4 regions of the Neobacillus sp. Fa239 genome follow, and region 4 is predicted to be linked to each of the others. Evidence: a T-box and tRNA genes for the amino acid it is inferred to sense, from the RefSeq annotation. Region 4 holds a T-box; the other regions hold tRNA genes.
The links. A T-box is a leader RNA that pairs with one kind of tRNA and senses whether it is charged. The one in region 4 lies ahead of argS (arginine--tRNA ligase), so its partner is inferred to be a tRNA-Arg.

Region 1 (4,412 bases), 990 kb from region 4:
CCTGCAGGGTCTAACCAACCGATTATCCTTGATTGCTGATGGGGCGAAAGCATTGGAATTAAATCTTTATAAATCACATTGGGTTGATAATAATACAGATACACAAGCAAGCCCATAACAAGGAGCGGAATAATGGCAAATATAGCTATTAATCTTTTTTGGAGACCAGACAAATAAAGCATGCTTGCTATTGCAACAAAATAGAGAAAAACCATACCCGTGTCCGGCTGTATATATACAACTAGTGATGGTGGGATTGTGACGAGTAAAATTTTCCCGACAAGCAGCAAGTCCGTTTTCATCGTTTTATCTGTATATTTGGAATTATGTTTCGTGATAATTCTAGCAACTAATATAATCAAGGCAATTTTAAAATACTCCGAAGGCTGGATTGAGCCCAGCAAAGGGACACTAAACCATCTTTTTGCTCCCAGAATCAAAGGGGCAATCCTGCTCGGTGAAAATTTCAAAGCAATAATAGAAAGAAAGAAAATTATATAGGAAGGCCATGCCAATTTCTGAATTTGATCAATATCAAGCCAGGCGACTAATATTAAAATTGCAAATCCAATTAAATAGTTAATCCCTTGTTTTAGGGCAAAGTTCGTCGCTCCATATTCGCCTGTTCTTTGGCTGCTATAAATAAAAATGATACTTAAAACAAAAAATGCGATTAATATCAGCAGGATAAAGCCATCTAACCTGCTAGAAAAATTCGTGTCTTTTGTATTCAATTTCATCACCTGCTTTCCGAGTCAATCCATATTCTCAAATATCTAATCAGCAAAAGTAATCATATAATAATAGATACTTATTTACCATAAACTTTCCATTAAAATTCCTTCATCAATTTTTCATATAACTAACGGCTTCATCTTAGTTATAAATAGGTCAATGGCACTTCTTTACATACAAAAAAGTCCCAATGAACGCGAAGATCACGGGAAAAAGCCATTTATAAATTTGATAAAGAAGAAATGAAAGAAATTACCACGAACCCAGGGAGTGGTTATTACGTAAAATTCTTCATTTTTTAAGTTTAAATTAAGATTTCTCCTCGATAATGGGGGTCATAAATTATCAAAAATATAGAGGAGTCTTGAAAATGAAAAAGAAACGATTATTTACAACTTTTGTTTCTGTTTTAATGGTTTTCGTTATTGCAGGTTGCTCCAACACTTCAAATTCTGGACAAGCTTCCGCAGCGTCCAATGGAAATGGAAATTTTGCAAATGGAAATAGACCTACGTTTCAGAAACCGGATGTCTACGGTGAGGTGTCAGCTATTTCAGGGAATAAAGTTACTCTAAAGCTTATGGAAACCCCGCAATTTTCTGGACGTAATCAACAAGCTGGCAATGAAAACGGTAATAGTAATAGAGGTAGCGGAGGAAATCGTTCAGGTAATGGCAACGGCAGTAACGGAAACGGGCGCTTTAATGGTGGAAATGGTGGTGGTGGCTTTAGAGGTGGTATGAGAGTCAGGAATTATACCGGTGAAATAAAAACCATTGTTATCCCTAATGGAGTTACTTTAACAACCATGACAAGAGGACAAAATGGTATGACACAAAGCAATATCAGCTTAAATCAAGTAACGACTGGCAGTGTTTTTTCAATTTTTTATAATACTGACGGAAAAACCATCAAAAGTATAAGAGTTCAACAACCAAGAACAGGTAATGGGCAAGCGAGGGGGAACAATGGCAATAACTAGTTTGGTATATTTATGAAAAGTGTGAGGCCCCATCAGGCAGTATTCATGGTTAAGGTAATTGCTGCCTGATGAGCCTGAATCACGGTTTCACAATACCTTTACACTGGCCGTTCCTTTTCTTCTTGTCATAAATTTCCCACTCCAATTGCATATTAATTCGTTACGTGGTATCCGCAATTGAAGGCACCCAACAAAAAAATCCCCATGTCTGATGAAAAACTCAACAAACACAGGGACTTGTGTACGCCCTCGTCAGGACTCGAACCCGAATTTCAAGAACCGGAATCTTGCGTGCTATCCATTGCACCACGAGGGCAAAATATTAACGACTTACCTATTATATGCGAAATCTTATTATTTTGCAAGCCTGTATTAGGTTTAAAATCATCCTGTTTGGTAATGATGAATAGGGGAAAGTTGTCGAACAAATTTGAAGCGATTTGTTTGACCTTAATTGACCATCAGTGTATGATAACAATACATAAGTTTTAAAATTTTATACTTAAAGGGAGGAAGAAAAATGAATTTGATTCCTACAGTTATTGAACAAACAAACAGGGGCGAACGTGCTTATGATATTTATTCCCGTTTGTTAAAAGACCGCATTATTATGCTTGGCAGCGCCATTGATGACAATGTGTCCAACTCGATTGTTGCCCAATTATTATTCCTTGAAGCAGAAAATCCTGAAAAGGACATTACGCTATACATTAACAGCCCTGGCGGAAGCATCACAGCCGGGATGGCGATCTACGATACAATGCAATATATTAAACCAAATGTATCGACTGTTTGTATCGGGATGGCAGCGTCAATGGGTGCATTCCTACTTGCTGCAGGGGAAAAAGGAAAGCGTTTTGCGCTTCCAAATGCAGAAGTGATGATTCACCAGCCACTTGGCGGTGCTCAAGGTCAGGCAACAGAAATCGAAATTGCCGCTAAGCGCATTCTTTTCCTTCGCGAAAAATTAAACGGCATTCTTTCAGAACGCACTGGACAGCCGCTTGAAGTGATCCAAAAGGACACAGACCGCGACAACTTCATGACAGCTGAAAGAGCAAAAGAATACGGTCTGATCGACCAAATCATTACTCGTAATATTCTTGATGAGAAAGCGAAAAAGTAGTTTTTTAAAGCAATCGGCATTGGTGCCGATTGCTTTTTTTTAACTTAGTCCACTTTGAAGGATTCTTCGTTATTTAAAAGATTTTTTTAATAAACTAATGGTTTTAAGATACTGTCCTCAATCAGCTCTCTTGAGGACAATACCTAACTCGAAACTAGTTAAACTGTCCCCAATCAGCTCTCTTGAGGACATTACCTGCCTTGAAACTGGTGAAACTGTCCCCAATCAGCTCTCTTGAGGACATTACCTAACTCGAAACTAGTCAAACTGTCCCCAATCAGCTCTCTTGAGGACATTACCTTTCTTGAAATCGGTAAAACTGTCCGCGATATCTATCCCCAAAACATTTTTCGGTTATGGAACACGTTTCCTTTGATCGAAATAACACTCTTATTTCATTTTTGGGCAATAACTCACTTAAAATCAATAAAAGAGTGTGACATCTGCCACACCCTTACCAATTAATGATCCTTCTCAATAAATTGAGACAATGCCGTGATAGCGTTTTCTTCATCAACACCATCCGCCACAATGTTAATAACCACTCCAGAGCCTACTGCAAGGCTCATTAACCCCATGATACTTTTAGCGTTGACCTTTTTGCCATCCTTTTCTAGAAAAATATCGGATGAAAACCGGTTTGCCTCTTGAACAAAAAGGGCTGCCGGTCGGGCTTGGAGCCCGGTTTTTAATTTTACTTCTACCTGTTTCTCCTTCATGACACTAAATCCTCCTCAGCTTATTATCTATTTTTTAGTACTTAATTCCCCGATACGTAATTTATCAGCAATCTCGTCTATTTTCCTTAAGCGGTGATTAATCCCCGACTTACTGATTACTCCGCCTGAAACCATTTCTCCTAATTCTTTCAGGGTCACATCCGTGTAATTCATCCGCAGTTCAGCGATTTCCCTTAATTTTTCAGGCAGAATATGGAGTCCAACCGTTTGATCTATAAATCGGATATTTTCTACCTGACGGATGGAAGCACCGATGGTTTTGTTTAAGTTTGCTGTTTCACAATTGACGAGACGATTAACGGAATTTCGCATATCCCTGACAATGCGGACATCTTCAAAGCGAAGCAAGGCATTGTGGGCCCCAATGATATTTAAAAACTCGGTGATTTTCTCGGCTTCCTTTAAATAAGTAATAAAGCCTTTTTTTCGCTCGAGTGTTTTGCTATTTAGACCAAATGTATTCATCAATTCGCATAAAGAGTCATTATGTTCTTTATATAGCGAAAAAATTTCCAAATGATAGGATGAGGTCTCCGGGTTGTTAACGGAACCTCCTGCTAAAAAAGCCCCACGAAGGTAAGATCGTTTACAACACTTCTTTTTCACAAGATCCTCAGAGATATCATGAATAAAAGTGAATCCTTCACCAAGGATTTTTGTATCTTCCAGGATCTCTTTTGCCCGATCGGTTAAACGGACGATATAAACATTATTTTTTTTCAGCCGCATTTTTTTTCGAACAAGCAGCTCGACTTGAACATCGTAGCTCTTTTTTAATAATGAATAAATTCTTCTGGCAATTGCTGCATTTTCGGTTTGAACATCAACA
Region 2 (4,412 bases), 1.6 Mb from region 4:
TTCCCGTTCCTCCCGTTCCAGCTGGGCAATCCACGTTTTTCCGTTCCGGCTGGCATCACGGTAATTGTCTAATTGAGCATTGTAGCCATCGCGGATCATGTTCCCTTCTTTTAACGACAGCGGCGGGTTCTCGACAATCGCCTGCTCGAGCAAATCGGTCACATCTTCACATGGGTCGAGCTGTTCTGCCAATTCACTTATGTCTTCATTCTGCATCGATTGGAGGATTTGTTGTAAAAAAGGAACCTGGATCAGCGAGCGTTTTAACTGTACTAAATCACGGGCATTGACATTTCCAAACGCGACACGGCCGGCTAACCGCTCTAAATCATATACTTCCTTTAATTTTTCACGAAGCTCCTGCCGTTCAAAATAGTGATTCAACAGGACCTCAACCAGTTTGTGGCGCTGTTCAATCATGCTCTTCGAAATCAACGGACGGTCAATCCAGGTTTTCAGCATCCTCCCGCCCATCGCGGTCATCGTTTCATCCAGCAGCCATAACAGGGAACCCTTTTTCCCTTTGGAACGAATCGTTTCAGTTAATTCAAGGTTGCGTTTCGAATAATAATCAATTTTCATATATTGATGAATTTGATAAGTCGTCACAGCTTGAAGATGGTCAAGACTTCTTTTTTGCGATCGATATAAATAGTGGAAAAGCCTTGCGGCGGTTTGCTTCAGTTTATTTTGCTCCATTCCTTCGAGCAGGTGGGAAAAATTCAATTCTATTGAACTATTATCTTCAATTGAAATGGCCAGCACATCGCGTTCGCGCATTTTTTTCTGAAGTTCGGCATCAAAGCTTGATGCGACCACGACTTCCTTTGTGCTTAAAACCGCCAGTTCATTTAACACTTCATCAAAATTGGATAGTAGCGTTACCCTGCTTTCTCCAGTGGATAGATCTGTATAGGCAAACCCAAAGGTTTGGTCATCAAAAGCGGTGATTGAAGCAATATAATTGTTTTCTTTATCCGTTAATCCTTTGCCTTCCATAACGGTTCCGGGTGTGATCAGCTGGACAACTTCCCGCCTTACCACTCCTTTGGCCTGCTTCGGATCTTCGGTTTGCTCGCATATTGCAACCTTATAGCCTTTCGTAATTAATTGTTCAATGTAGTTGGCGGCTGAATGATACGGCACCCCGCACATTGGAATCCGATCTTCGGTGCCGCCCTCACGGCTCGTTAACGTAATCTCTAATTCTTGTGAAGCTTTAATCGCATCGTCAAAAAACATTTCATAAAAGTCGCCTAAGCGGAAAAATAAAAAGGCATCTTGATAGTCTGCCTTAACGGTTAAATATTGTTGTATCATTGGCGTATAAGCTGCCATAATGACCTCCAGATTCAAATCATTTCGAGTATCTTCGACAAACTATTATAACATATTCGTCAGGTGACAGGCACTTGTCGAATATATACCAATTTTGATGTATATTTTTTCTATTCATTTCGCTTGAATTTTTAGAAAATTATGTTAATCTAAAATTAATTTTTATAATATTATTTATATTGGGAATAATTGTCTTTGAAACACCTTGATAACATTCGAATTGATAAGTGGAGAGGGGAGTGATTTTAGTTTCGTAGAAAAACTTTTTCACTATGATGATGTTGTTTATTCAGTGATTTTTTTCCAAATATATTGTATTGGAGTGGATAGAATGAATAATTCTAAAAATGGTTCGTATGAAATGGCAGGCGTTGATATTTGTCATGCTTGCGGTAATGTAAAAGTGTCCTTTGAAGGTTCTCAATCAAATAAAAAATTGAATATTTTTTATACGGCATTTGGATGGTTGTTCGCCGCAATTTCCTTTCTCTTTCTGCCAATTGTTTTTGGGGCAGCCGCATTTTTCTTGGGATTATTAACGTATTACGAAAGAAATAAGGTTCATGGCGCCATTTTAATGGTCTTTGCAACACTTGGAGTAGTCCTCGGCTCACTGTTCAGCTTCTTTGTCGCCGGAACCATGTTTATTTAAAAAAGATCTTCCTTATGGTAGGCAAAACCTTGCTTATCTACCGTAAGGTTTCTTTTTAGCACCATATATTCAATCTTTCACATGGTGCCTGTCACCGATAAATGGTAAACTTTTCATTGACCTTTTTCAAATTAATTATTATAATAAATAACGTTCCTTTTATATTTTGTCCCGATAGCTCAGCAGGATAGAGCAACAGTTTCCTAAACTGTAGGTCGGAGGTTCGAATCCTCTTCGGGACGCTAAAAGACCCTTGCCTCGGCAAGGGTTTTTCTGTTTTATCTGTTATAGTTGTATTTATTAAACAGCCGGGTTGCCACCATATTGCCACCAAACATAACTAATTGCCACCAAATGAGACAAAATATTTCTGTCAAAGAAAGTAAATAAATTTAAAAAAGATTGAAATCAATCCTATTAAAAATTCACCCCAAATTTAATGACCACATAAAGGAGCATTTTCAATATTAAATTAAAGTAACCGAAATTGATTCATTCACAATCTCTCCTAGACCATAATATAACTCCCAAACCTAATATTTGTTGTTCCAGAATCCAATATAATACAAAAGACGCCTTCTTATTCAAGAAAAGCGCCCGATTGTGGAATACGATGACTGGAGTTTTTATAAAGTAGATTTTTTTATACAATTGCCGTAACAAAAATGTTCGTTTTTGTTAACAATAAACCAGAAAAATATCACCCTTTTCCCAAGTAGCTCCTTAATTCCCGTACAAATATACAAGAATATATTCTATAGATTTTCGAAGCTTTGTTCTATTACAATTCGTATACCTTAACACATTAGAGGGTTTATTTATAATTCCCTGATGCTCCATAGTCTTTAATTGTTACGTTTACATTGTAGTTAATGGGAATATTAATAAAGGTTTGGTCCCAATCTTTTTTCACCTTTTCCCATACTTTTGGATGCTGAATTTTCAAACGTCCCCCAAAGCCGACAGCGTCGACTTGATATTCCTTTTGCATTTTTTTTAAAGTCAGACCGATCAATTGTTTTACTTGTATTGCCGTAGATTCTTCTGCCCTTTTTAGAAATGCATTTTCAAAAGGAGTACCTGAACCGACCCAATTCTCAATCAATCTTCCTTTTGAATGGATGTTTACATCAAAAGAGATTTTATTACCTCTAACATGTGATGTGATTTTACTTTTAATAGACTCTACCTCATATAAGATCGGGCTATTGGTTTGTTTATCAAAACTTTTCACAACACCGTCTAAACCCTTCCCGGTTAACCATGTGACAGCCTCCAATTCATTTTCATTTAAAAAACCAAGTAATTTTTTTGTCTTTCCTTTAATCACTGCAGCTCCGGCAAATTTCACTTGTCCATTTGCTGCTATTACATTCTGCAAAAGAAAACTTGATCCTGATTGAAGCTTGCCATCTAATTTAATGAGCGAAACAGGAGGCAAAATTCTGGATGATTTATATGCATTATCTATAATACCGTATAGACGTAATGCTGGAACTTCTCCTGGTGTCTTTGAAATTAATGTTTCGCTGGCCCTCCCTTTTGAAATAAAAACAAGACAGCTGGGTCGAAACTCATTATGTCTAAGAGGCATGTCTAGTAAATTTTGTAAATTGACCGACCGAGCCAGTTTTTCTCCAATTACAATGACCTTCATGTGGGCGGCATGAAAAGGAAAATCTGATCTTAAAGATAACTCACGGGCCACCTGAATGATTGAATCTCCCGTTTCAGAAATATTAACGTAGGATTGTTGCGGCGGTCCTCCTTGTTTACCCGATGAACTTGCTATTTGCGGAGTTATCAGTTGGAAGGTGGCAGTGATTCGATTCTTTTTTGAATATCCTCCTCCCTTTTCGTCTAAGTTGTTCTCAGTACTTGACTTCCTGCCTGTATCAAATGCAATTCCTACACCTAAGCTTAAATTTTCAATTTCATGGCTACTCCAACAGCCGGTCAGACAGAATAGCAAAAGACCGGACAGTGAGGTCACAAGAAATCGTAAAATGGTCTGTTTGTACTTCATTGTGTCCTTCTCTCCCATCTCGTAATAATTAGGAGAAGCGGCGGCAGCAATCCAAATAAGTAAAGTGCAGCATTACCCATTAAATCCCCAAGGTTTAAAAAATCATTAAGATTTTTTGGAAAAATGCAGATGAGATAAATAACTGGCAGCAGCCCCACCATAAATGGACGGATGCTTTTGTTGAAAATTTGGGCCAGCCCTAGAGCAGCAGCATAGTGAGCCGTGGTAAAGATGGTAAACATTTGCATAATCCAAATCGCAAGTAACAATGATTCAAATCGTTCAAAAATTAACCCGGAAATTTCAAAACTACGGACCAGGTCAAGCGTCGGCCATGTTCTCGTGACTACTTCATCCGTTGATAACCCACCGATGACCATGACCATGGTTATCAGG
Region 3 (4,412 bases), 1.4 Mb from region 4:
AAAGTAAACACGGGTAGTTTTTAAAAAATATTTTTTGTTATACTATATAGTGACAATGAAAGAGGTAGGCTTTTAGGCCGCCTCTTCTTTATTTGACATATTGCATCGTATTTTCATGAAGGAGGAAGAAATATGCGTGTTGATGGAAGAGAACCATTGCAGTTAAGACCTATACATATTGAAACAAACTATTTAAAGCATCCTGAGGGTTCAGTCTTAATTACCGTCGGAGATACAAAGGTCATCTGCACAGCAAGTATTGAAGACCGTGTTCCCCATTTTATGAGAGGGGAAGGGAAAGGCTGGATTACGGCTGAGTATTCAATGCTCCCACGAGCGACAGAGACAAGAAATATTCGTGAATCTTCAAAGGGTAAAGTTTCCGGTCGCACAATGGAAATTCAACGCTTAATTGGCCGTGCTCTTAGGGCTGTTGTAGATCTATCTGCACTAGGTGAAAAAACAGTATGGATTGATTGTGATGTAATCCAGGCAGACGGCGGCACCCGCACCGCTTCAATCACAGGTGCTTTTGTGGCGATGGCAATGGCATTGAATTCTTTAGCGGAAAAAAGAGCCGTCAAGTTTCCGATTATCGATTACTTGGCAGCAACCAGTGTGGGAATTTTAAAAAATAATCAAACCGTTCTCGATTTAAATTATGCTGAGGATTCTAAAGCCCAAGTGGATATGAATGTTGTCATGACAGGAAATGGAGAATTTGTAGAGCTACAGGGAACTGGGGAAGAATCTACTTTTTCTTATGCGCAGCTTCAAGAACTGCTCCATGCCGCGCAGGAGGGATTAATGGAGCTATTCGAACAGCAGAAACATGCCCTCGGTGAAGAAATCATCGCTAAAATTGAGGAGAGACGGAAGAAAAAATAGATTTTATTTTTGATTCGCCGATAAATAGCGGTAATTCGCCGATAAACTGTTTGAATTCGCTGATAAATAGCAAAGATTCGCCGATAAATTCTTGCGGTTTATATGAATCGCTAATAGAAATAAGAAATTCGCTAATAGAACCGATAAATTTGCTAATTGAATTAAGAAATCCGCTAATAGAACCAAGAAATTCGCTAATAAAACATGCAAAACCGCAAATATTTTTGCAAAAAGAGGAGTTAAAAATGAAAGAAGTCATCATTGCTACAAAAAATCCCGGAAAAGCAAAGGAATTTGAGCATATTTTTGCACCGAGAGGGATAAAAGTCCGGACTTTATTAGATTTTCCTGAAATTCCAGAAGTAGAGGAAACCGGCATTACCTTTGAAGAAAACGCGATCCTGAAAGCGGAGGCGGTTTCTAATGCCCTAGATAAAATGGTTATTGGCGATGACTCGGGCCTTATCGTGGATGCATTAGAGGGAAGGCCAGGAATCTATTCTGCCCGCTATGCAGGAGAACATAAAAACGATCAGGACAATACAAATAAAGTTCTTGGCGAATTAGAGGGCGTTCCAGAGGAAAAAAGGACGGCTCGTTTCTATTGCGCACTAGCAGTTGCGGCACCTGGCAAACAAACCATCACTGTTTTTGGAACATGTGAAGGCCGTATTTTAGAAGAACAACGAGGTACAAATGGATTTGGTTATGACCCCGTTTTCTTTGTGCCTGAAAAAGGCCGTGCCATGGCCGAGTTAACCTCGGATGAGAAAAATAAAATTAGTCATCGGGCAAATGCATTAAAGAAGCTGGATGTAATCCTGGATTCTATTTTAGAAAGAACATCGTTATCATGAGCAAAGTGTTAATCGTCAGTGACAGTCATGGATTAACGAAGGAGCTCGAGGTGTTACGGGAGAGGCACTTGAAGGACGCCGATTTAATGATTCATTGCGGTGATTCACAATTGATGCCGGATGATCCAACCATTTCAGGTTTTTTGACGGTTATGGGGAATTGCGATTTCGGCGGATATCCTTTAGAAACAATGACGGAGGCTGCAGGCCGCAAAATTTTCATTACCCATGGTCATAAATATTCTGTAAAAACATCCTTAATGAGCTTGAAATATAAAGCTATTCAGATGAATGCAGATATCGTGTGTTTTGGGCATTCGCACATCTTAGGCGCGGAATTAATTGGCGGTACCCTATTTCTGAATCCAGGCAGTATCCGTCTGCCGCGTGAGCGTTTTGAAAAAACCTATATGATCTTGGAGTTAATGGAAGATCGAATTCACATGCACGTATTTGATATCAGCGGTCGAGAATTGCCCGATTTATACCGTGAATTTAGCATGCCAAAATAGCGGGGGAAATTCCCCCCTATTTCTTCTTAAAAAGGAGTTGACATTTTCGATCGAGGAGCCTATAATAAAACTTGTCCTTGAAAATTATAAATGTCCCAGTAGCTCAGCCGGATAGAGCATACGCCTTCTAAGCGTACGGTCGGGAGTTCGAATCTCTCCTGGGACGCCATCTAATCTACATACCAAATGATAATTACTCACCTTCTAAGGGTGAGTTTTTTTATTTGTTCTCCATTCTAGTAATCTTTTACAAAAAACCATCTCTATATGGTAAAATTAAATAGATTAATAACTTTGTAGATTGGAGAAAATATCAATGAAACGACTCTTGTTGAGAGCTGGCATATTAACCATATTAACTGGAGCATCATTGGGTTTAATGAATAAAGATGCATCCGCGGAGACCAATTTGGCAGCCAAATGTAAACCATATGGTGTGATTAAGAAAAATACGAATCCTTCCTTTCAGCTTGCCAATTGTCTGCTGACCAATGCAGCAATGGAAGCGAATATACCTCCTGAAGTGGTGAAAGCTGTCGCTACCCAGGAAAACGGAGGGTGGGCTCAATTTAAAAATGGGACGCCTTTAATTTCTGATGATGGCGGCATTGGCATCATGCAAATCACGAATCAATCAGGCTATGATAAAGAAAAATTAAAAAATGATGTCATTTACAACATAGAGTCAGGCGTCAAGATCCTAAGCGATAAATACAATCTCACTTACCTCCCAAAAATAAAAAATGCAGACCGCTGGACCATTGAAAATTGGTATTTTCCCGTTATGGCTTATAATGGCATAAAACCTGTAAACAGCCCATTATACCAAGCAACTGGAGGAAATAACAAAAATGCCTATCAGGAAAAAGTCTTTTACTGGCTTGAAAAAGAAAGCTTCTTAAATGACACGAAATATAATAAATCAATCTTGGCGAAGATACCCTTCAGCACAAAGGATTTTCAATATGATCCCAAGAGTGGTAACAATATTGTATTCTTAAAAAACCAATACACCGTAACCGGCCTAATGCATTCCTCCTCATACCGTTTTAAAAAGGGCGACAAGGTATTTGTTACTCAGAACCTTATCAACTTGAGGAGATATAAAGATTCAACCAAAAATGCCGTACGGTTACCCAAGAATACAACCTTAATCATTACCGGTAATTATCTCTACTCATCCTCCGGCAGCCAAAACCAATTTGTATGGTACCCAGTAAAATCAGAGGATGGAAAACTAACCGGATATATTTCTTCGGCTTATATTATGAAAAAATTAGGAACACCTACGGTCAACGCTGTTACCCATCAATCAACGGTAATCTCAGGAAAATCCGAATCAAATACAACCGTTTATGTGGTAGTAAACAACAAAATAATCGGTAATGGCATTGCCAAAAATGGTGCCTATGCCATTCATATCCCAAAACAAAAAGCAGGCACTACTATCGTTGTTTATGCCAAGAATAATTTAAATAATAGGAGTGCCAGCAAAACAGTTTATGTTAGATAAATCAAGTAGTAAAAAACTCACCTTCCCGAGGTGAGTTTTTTGTTTTTTTCCAATTTGTGCTACACTATTCTTCATTAAGAACCTTAAGGCAGGTATTTTTATGAAAAAGCGGGAACGAGCGAAGCGAAAAGATAATATTATCTACTTTCCCGGGCTCGAGAAACAATTAACGGAAAAGGGGTTGGAATCACTAAGATTAAAAAAATATGCGGAAGCTATTACTCTTTTAGAAGAAGCAAAAGATCTTGACCCGGAAAACGATGAAATGTTAATCGGTTTAGTGCTAGCCTATTTTGAAGCTTCAGCCTATAAAAAAGCAAAAAAACTTGCGAATGAAATGCTCCTAAAAGGAATCGGCGACTATTTCCAAATGGTTGACCTTTATTTAACCATTCTCATTCAGCTCCATGAATATCCCGAAATTGTGTCGACCATTGAGGCACTATTAGATGAAAAAGAAATTCCGCAAGATAAACATGACCATTTTATAACGATTCTGCAATTTAGCAGGCGAATGGCAGAACAGAATGTAACGGGGTCCACTGAATCAATTCCTGAAGAAAGAAATATAAAAGAGCTTAATTTATATTCATTACATAACCTAAATGACCAAATGCAGCTGGCAGCAACACTAGCAGATAA
Region 4 (4,412 bases):
TGAATACCAAAAGGCGATCACGCTTATGGTAGCTAACACAATCAGAATTTGTTCAGTCCCATATGCCACTGATGATAGGGCGTCAGAAGAAAGAATGGCTAATGCCTTAAAAATATTTAATTTTTGTTCGCCCAATGCCGTAGATTTTAACGGCCGGCCAATTAATAATCTCTTAACAGAAGAGAGCAAGTGACTCACCCACCAGACTTGAAGTAGAATTACCCGATTGATTTTAACACAACAGGTTAGGTAATATGAAGTGTTTTCTTTTCGACAAAGTACACAAAAGAACTTTAGGTCTGTGGAAAAACCTTTACTTGTTATCTTTATTTTTGTCGAAAAGTATTATTTTATGTAGAGAGGTATCATGATATAAGCCGTCTGAAATTCAATAGAATGGAAAACGAGGATGCCTCCAATCATAAAGGGTCATCCTCGAATTATAAAACATTCTACATTTCTTCCGGTGCCTCAATCCCTAACAAACGCAGGCCTTCCTTTAGAACCACGGTCACAGAATAAACAAGTGCCAAACGAGCATGCTGCTCCGGACCGCCTTCGAGAATTTTGACGTCACCATAGTATTTATTAAAGGCCTGTGCAAGGTCCACTACATATTTAGCTACCTGTGATGGATCCAATTGATCAAGGGCACGTTTGATGGCAAGTGGGAATTCCATTAAATAGCTGATTACCTTCCATTCTTTTTCCCAAGGATGATCACCCAGCACAGGATGAGATATGGAATGCCATTTTCCTTTTCGTAAAATCGAACAGGCCCTCGCAAAAGTGTACTGAACATATGGACCCGTTTCACCTTCAAAGCGCAGCATTTCTTCAAGTGAAAATTCAATATCATTCATTCTAAAGTTTTTTAAGTCGTGAAAAATGACCGCTCCGACTCCTACCTGTTTAGCTACTTCCTCTTTGTTAGAGAGATTGGGGTTTTTTTCTTCGATATTATGCCGTGCCAGCGAAATGGATTCATCTAAAACTTCCTCCAATAAAACAACCTTGCCCTTTCTCGTTGACATCTTTTTGCCATCTTTAAGCATCATGCCAAAAGGGACATGAACCATTTTCTCAGACCATTCGTATCCCATTTTCCCTAATACGGCTTTTAATTGTTTAAAATGAAGGCTTTGTTCATGGCCCACGACATATAATGAAAGATCAAAATGATAGGCTTCCTGGCGGTAGATGGCAGCTGCGAGATCACGGGTGGCATAAAGCGTTGCTCCATCCGATTTCTTTATTAGGCACGGCGGCAGCTGTTCCTCGGTTAAATCTACAACCTGTGCCTGATCGGATTCGATTAATAATTGCTTTTCTTCGAGAATTTGAGTCACTCGCTCCATTTTGTCATTATAGAAAGCTTCCCCTGCATAGGAGTCAAACTCAACATTCATAAGCTGATAAATTTTCGAAAATTCCTTCAGCGATTCATCACGGAACCATTTCCATAATGCCAAGGCTTCCTCATTACCATCCTCGAGCTTTTTAAACCAGCTGCGTCCCTGTTCTTCCAGAGATGGGTCCTGTTCTGCTTCATCATGAAACTTTATATAAAGGGCCAGCAATTCCTTAATCGGATTTTGTTTTACCTTTTCTGAATCTCCCCACAGCTTGTAGGCAGTAATCAGTTTTCCAAATTGCGTTCCCCAGTCCCCCAGATGATTAATCTTAACCGGATGGTATCCGCATTTTTCCAGGATCAGTGACAAGGCATTGCCGATAACCGTTGACCGCAAATGCCCCATAGAAAAGGGCTTGGCAATATTCGGCGAGGACATATCAATCGGTACCTGTCCCTGGTTTCCAAGGTTTAGGTTGCCATAATAATTTTCTTTGGCGATAATGTCAGAAATCAACTTTTCAGAAACTAGCTTTTTGTTTAAAAACAGATTGACATAAGCCCCCGCAACTTCCACCTTTTCTATAATAGGCGAGTGCAGCTTTTCGCTTAATTCCTGTGCGATCAGATTCGGCGATTTTCTTTTTTTCTTGGCTAACGTAAAGCATGGAAAAGCCAAGTCGCCGTGTAAATGATTTTTAGGTTTTTCAATTAAGAGCTCCAGTTCACTTTCCTGTAATTCACCCTCAAGCGCTTCAAAAAGCAGAGCGGTAAACTGATTCTTAAAATTCATCCTCATGACCTCCTTTTTCTTGATAAAACAAAAAACTCCCGCCTCTTTAAAAAGAGACGAGAGTTATCCCGCGGTACCACTCTAATTGTTCAAAAGAACCAGCTTAATGCTTTATAACGGAGAATTCTCCGGCATACCCTACTGTTTTCAGGCAGGCATCTCCAAAGTGCGCTTCATTATTTGCTCCGGATCAGGCTCTCACCTCCCCTGACTCGCTTGCCTTTACAAATAACTACTCTCTTTTTCATTGATTTTTCAGAATTGATTAACAAATATTATACTGGATAAAAAAGGATTTATCCACTGTTTGTGTTTATTTTTTCATAATGGAAAATCTATTGGTAAGGAGGGATTGCTTTGGCACGACGAAATAAAATCCTTGTTCCTGAAGCAAGAAAGGGATTAGATGCGTTAAAAGCAAAAGTGGCACAGGTTCAGAATCCAGAGGATGCGAAGTTTGAGGCCGCGGAAGAGACCGGCGTTCCGCTGAAAAAAGGCTATAATGGTCAGCTGACTTCAGAGCAGGCAGGGAAAGTCGGCGGAAGACTCGGCGGCAGCATGGTCCGGGAACTCGTCAAAATGGCACAGGAAAACCTTAAAAATAACCAGAAATGAAAACTCGGGACCGAATCGGTCTCGAGTTTTTACGTTGGAACAATTGTAAACTTATTGGTCAATTATAATTTTGAAAAAAGTTTGACAATTTTGTGACAATAAGTTTGACAATTTTGTGACAAATTGTTAGAATATTCAGTAAGGAGGAGTGATGATAATGTCCAAACCACACGTCAAAACACTGTTGGCATTTGAGAAAGCAGCTATCTATGGAATCGGCACAGGATTTTTGTTTATTATTTGCAGTTTTCTTGTAGGCGGTTACATGATGAGTTATGTTCTTTCTACAGGTATTGGGATTGTGATTGCCTCCATCTTTGCATTAATCATCGGAATCTCCTTCAGTCTGATGGAGGAATACTCTGTAAACAGCAAAGGGAATACGAATCCAGATAAATATTTCTACTAAAAAATAAGAGGCTGTTCCTAACACGGAACAGCCTCTTTCATATTATTTACATTGCGGCGCTTGAATTTAACGATAAAGAAGGTCAATGTGGCTGCCATAAAAGCAAAGAAGAAAATGGCAATTCGCGCAATATTGTCCCACATAAAGCCAAAATCACCCGTTGAAATAACCGCTCTAAATCCTGCGATCGTATAGGTCATAGGCAGGAAATGATTTAAGTTCTGGAGAATCTTTGGCACTAATTCAATTGGATAGGTCCCGGCGCTGCTTGTCAGCTGCAGAATCAAAATAATCACGCCCAGGAACCGGCCGGGATTATCAAGAACTGTTACTAAGAATTGGATGATGGCTAAGAATGTCCAGCTTGTAAAAATGCTTAACATGATAAAGTACGGAACACTTTTTACTGCTAATCCCAAGCCCTGCAGCAGGACAAAGTCCGCTAATAGCGCTTGACCAATTCCGACAGCGAGCAGAATGCCCAATTTTCCGGCAAACCAGCTAAAGCCGCTTTTCGGCTCACCAGCAGGTTCGAGCATCGGGAAAATAATCGAAAGCATTAGTGCACCAACAAATAAGCTAAGTGATAAAAAGTACGGGGTAAACCCTGTCCCGTAGTCCGGCACTTGATTCATCCGGCTCTCTTTCAAATTTACCGGCTTGGCAAACATATTGTAGACACTCTTATTTGCTTTTACATCACTTGCGTCCTTTGCCCCAATCTGTAATTGACTGCTTAACTGCCTGGAGCCATCCTTCAGTTTCGCCATACCGTTCGACAGCTCTGATGAACCATCGGCAAGGCGGGATATTCCGCTATCTAAGCTCTTGGAGCCAGCCGCAAACTTACCTGTGCCAGCGGCTAATTGCTGGGAGCCCTCTGCAAGTTTTTCAGTACCATTTTGAAGCGCAACCGATCCATTGGCAAGCTTATTTAATCCTGTTGTTAAATTCGTGCTGCCACCGCTAATTTGGTTAAAGCCCTTCTCTGCTTCATTTAGTTTTCCACCAAATGTGGCTATGCCTTCCTTAAGCTGACTTTGTCCGGTTGCCAGTTGTTTCGCCCCGGTAGACAGCTGATCGATTCCGTCGGCAAATTGATTTTGCCCTTGATTCAGTTTATCAGCACCGGCAGCTAATTGATCAGAGGCTCCTTTTAAAAGAACGGCATGATCCGCTAAAGTCCCAATACCCGCTGTCACCTTGTCACTGCCAGTAGTTAATTGTTCCAGGCTGGCTTC

Region 1: it encodes a tRNA-Arg, which carries the amino acid that the T-box ahead of argS (arginine--tRNA ligase) is inferred to sense. The anticodon was not compared.
Region 2: it encodes a tRNA-Arg, which carries the amino acid that the T-box ahead of argS (arginine--tRNA ligase) is inferred to sense. The anticodon was not compared.
Region 3: it encodes a tRNA-Arg, which carries the amino acid that the T-box ahead of argS (arginine--tRNA ligase) is inferred to sense. The anticodon was not compared.

What each region holds. Positions count from the first base shown of each region.
Region 1 covers NZ_AP041611.1:4,696,918-4,701,329, forward strand. Annotated here, with positions in the region: gene ACZ5XR_RS23345 (FtsW/RodA/SpoVE family cell cycle protein) at 1-740, opposite strand, end outside; gene ACZ5XR_RS23350 (hypothetical protein) at 1,106-1,717, shown strand; tRNA gene ACZ5XR_RS23355 (tRNA-Arg) at 1,962-2,033, opposite strand; gene clpP (ATP-dependent Clp endopeptidase proteolytic subunit ClpP) at 2,238-2,843, shown strand; gene ACZ5XR_RS23365 (HPr family phosphocarrier protein) at 3,305-3,562, opposite strand; gene whiA (DNA-binding protein WhiA) at 3,590-4,412, opposite strand, start outside.
Region 2 covers NZ_AP041611.1:1,538,203-1,542,614, reverse strand. Annotated here, with positions in the region: gene mutS (DNA mismatch repair protein MutS) at 1-1,338, opposite strand, end outside; gene ACZ5XR_RS07350 (hypothetical protein) at 1,670-1,990, shown strand; tRNA gene ACZ5XR_RS07345 (tRNA-Arg) at 2,159-2,232, shown strand; gene ACZ5XR_RS07340 (Ger(x)C family spore germination protein) at 2,805-4,016, opposite strand; gene ACZ5XR_RS07335 (spore germination protein) at 4,013-4,412, opposite strand, start outside.
Region 3 covers NZ_AP041611.1:4,289,719-4,294,130, reverse strand. Annotated here, with positions in the region: gene ACZ5XR_RS21275 (GerMN domain-containing protein) at 1-24, shown strand, start outside; gene rph (ribonuclease PH) at 133-888, shown strand; gene ACZ5XR_RS21265 (XTP/dITP diphosphatase) at 1,134-1,745, shown strand; gene ACZ5XR_RS21260 (metallophosphoesterase) at 1,742-2,257, shown strand; tRNA gene ACZ5XR_RS21255 (tRNA-Arg) at 2,350-2,426, shown strand; gene ACZ5XR_RS21250 (Ig-like domain-containing protein) at 2,574-3,770, shown strand; gene ACZ5XR_RS21245 (tetratricopeptide repeat protein) at 3,871-4,412, shown strand, end outside.
Region 4 covers NZ_AP041611.1:5,684,186-5,688,597, reverse strand. Annotated here, with positions in the region: gene ACZ5XR_RS28200 (APC family permease) at 1-189, opposite strand, end outside; gene argS (arginine--tRNA ligase) at 453-2,147, opposite strand; T-box leader at 2,197-2,404, opposite strand; gene ACZ5XR_RS28190 (small, acid-soluble spore protein, alpha/beta type) at 2,505-2,762, shown strand; gene ACZ5XR_RS28185 (hypothetical protein) at 2,920-3,171, shown strand; gene ACZ5XR_RS28180 (YhgE/Pip family protein) at 3,189-4,412, opposite strand, start outside.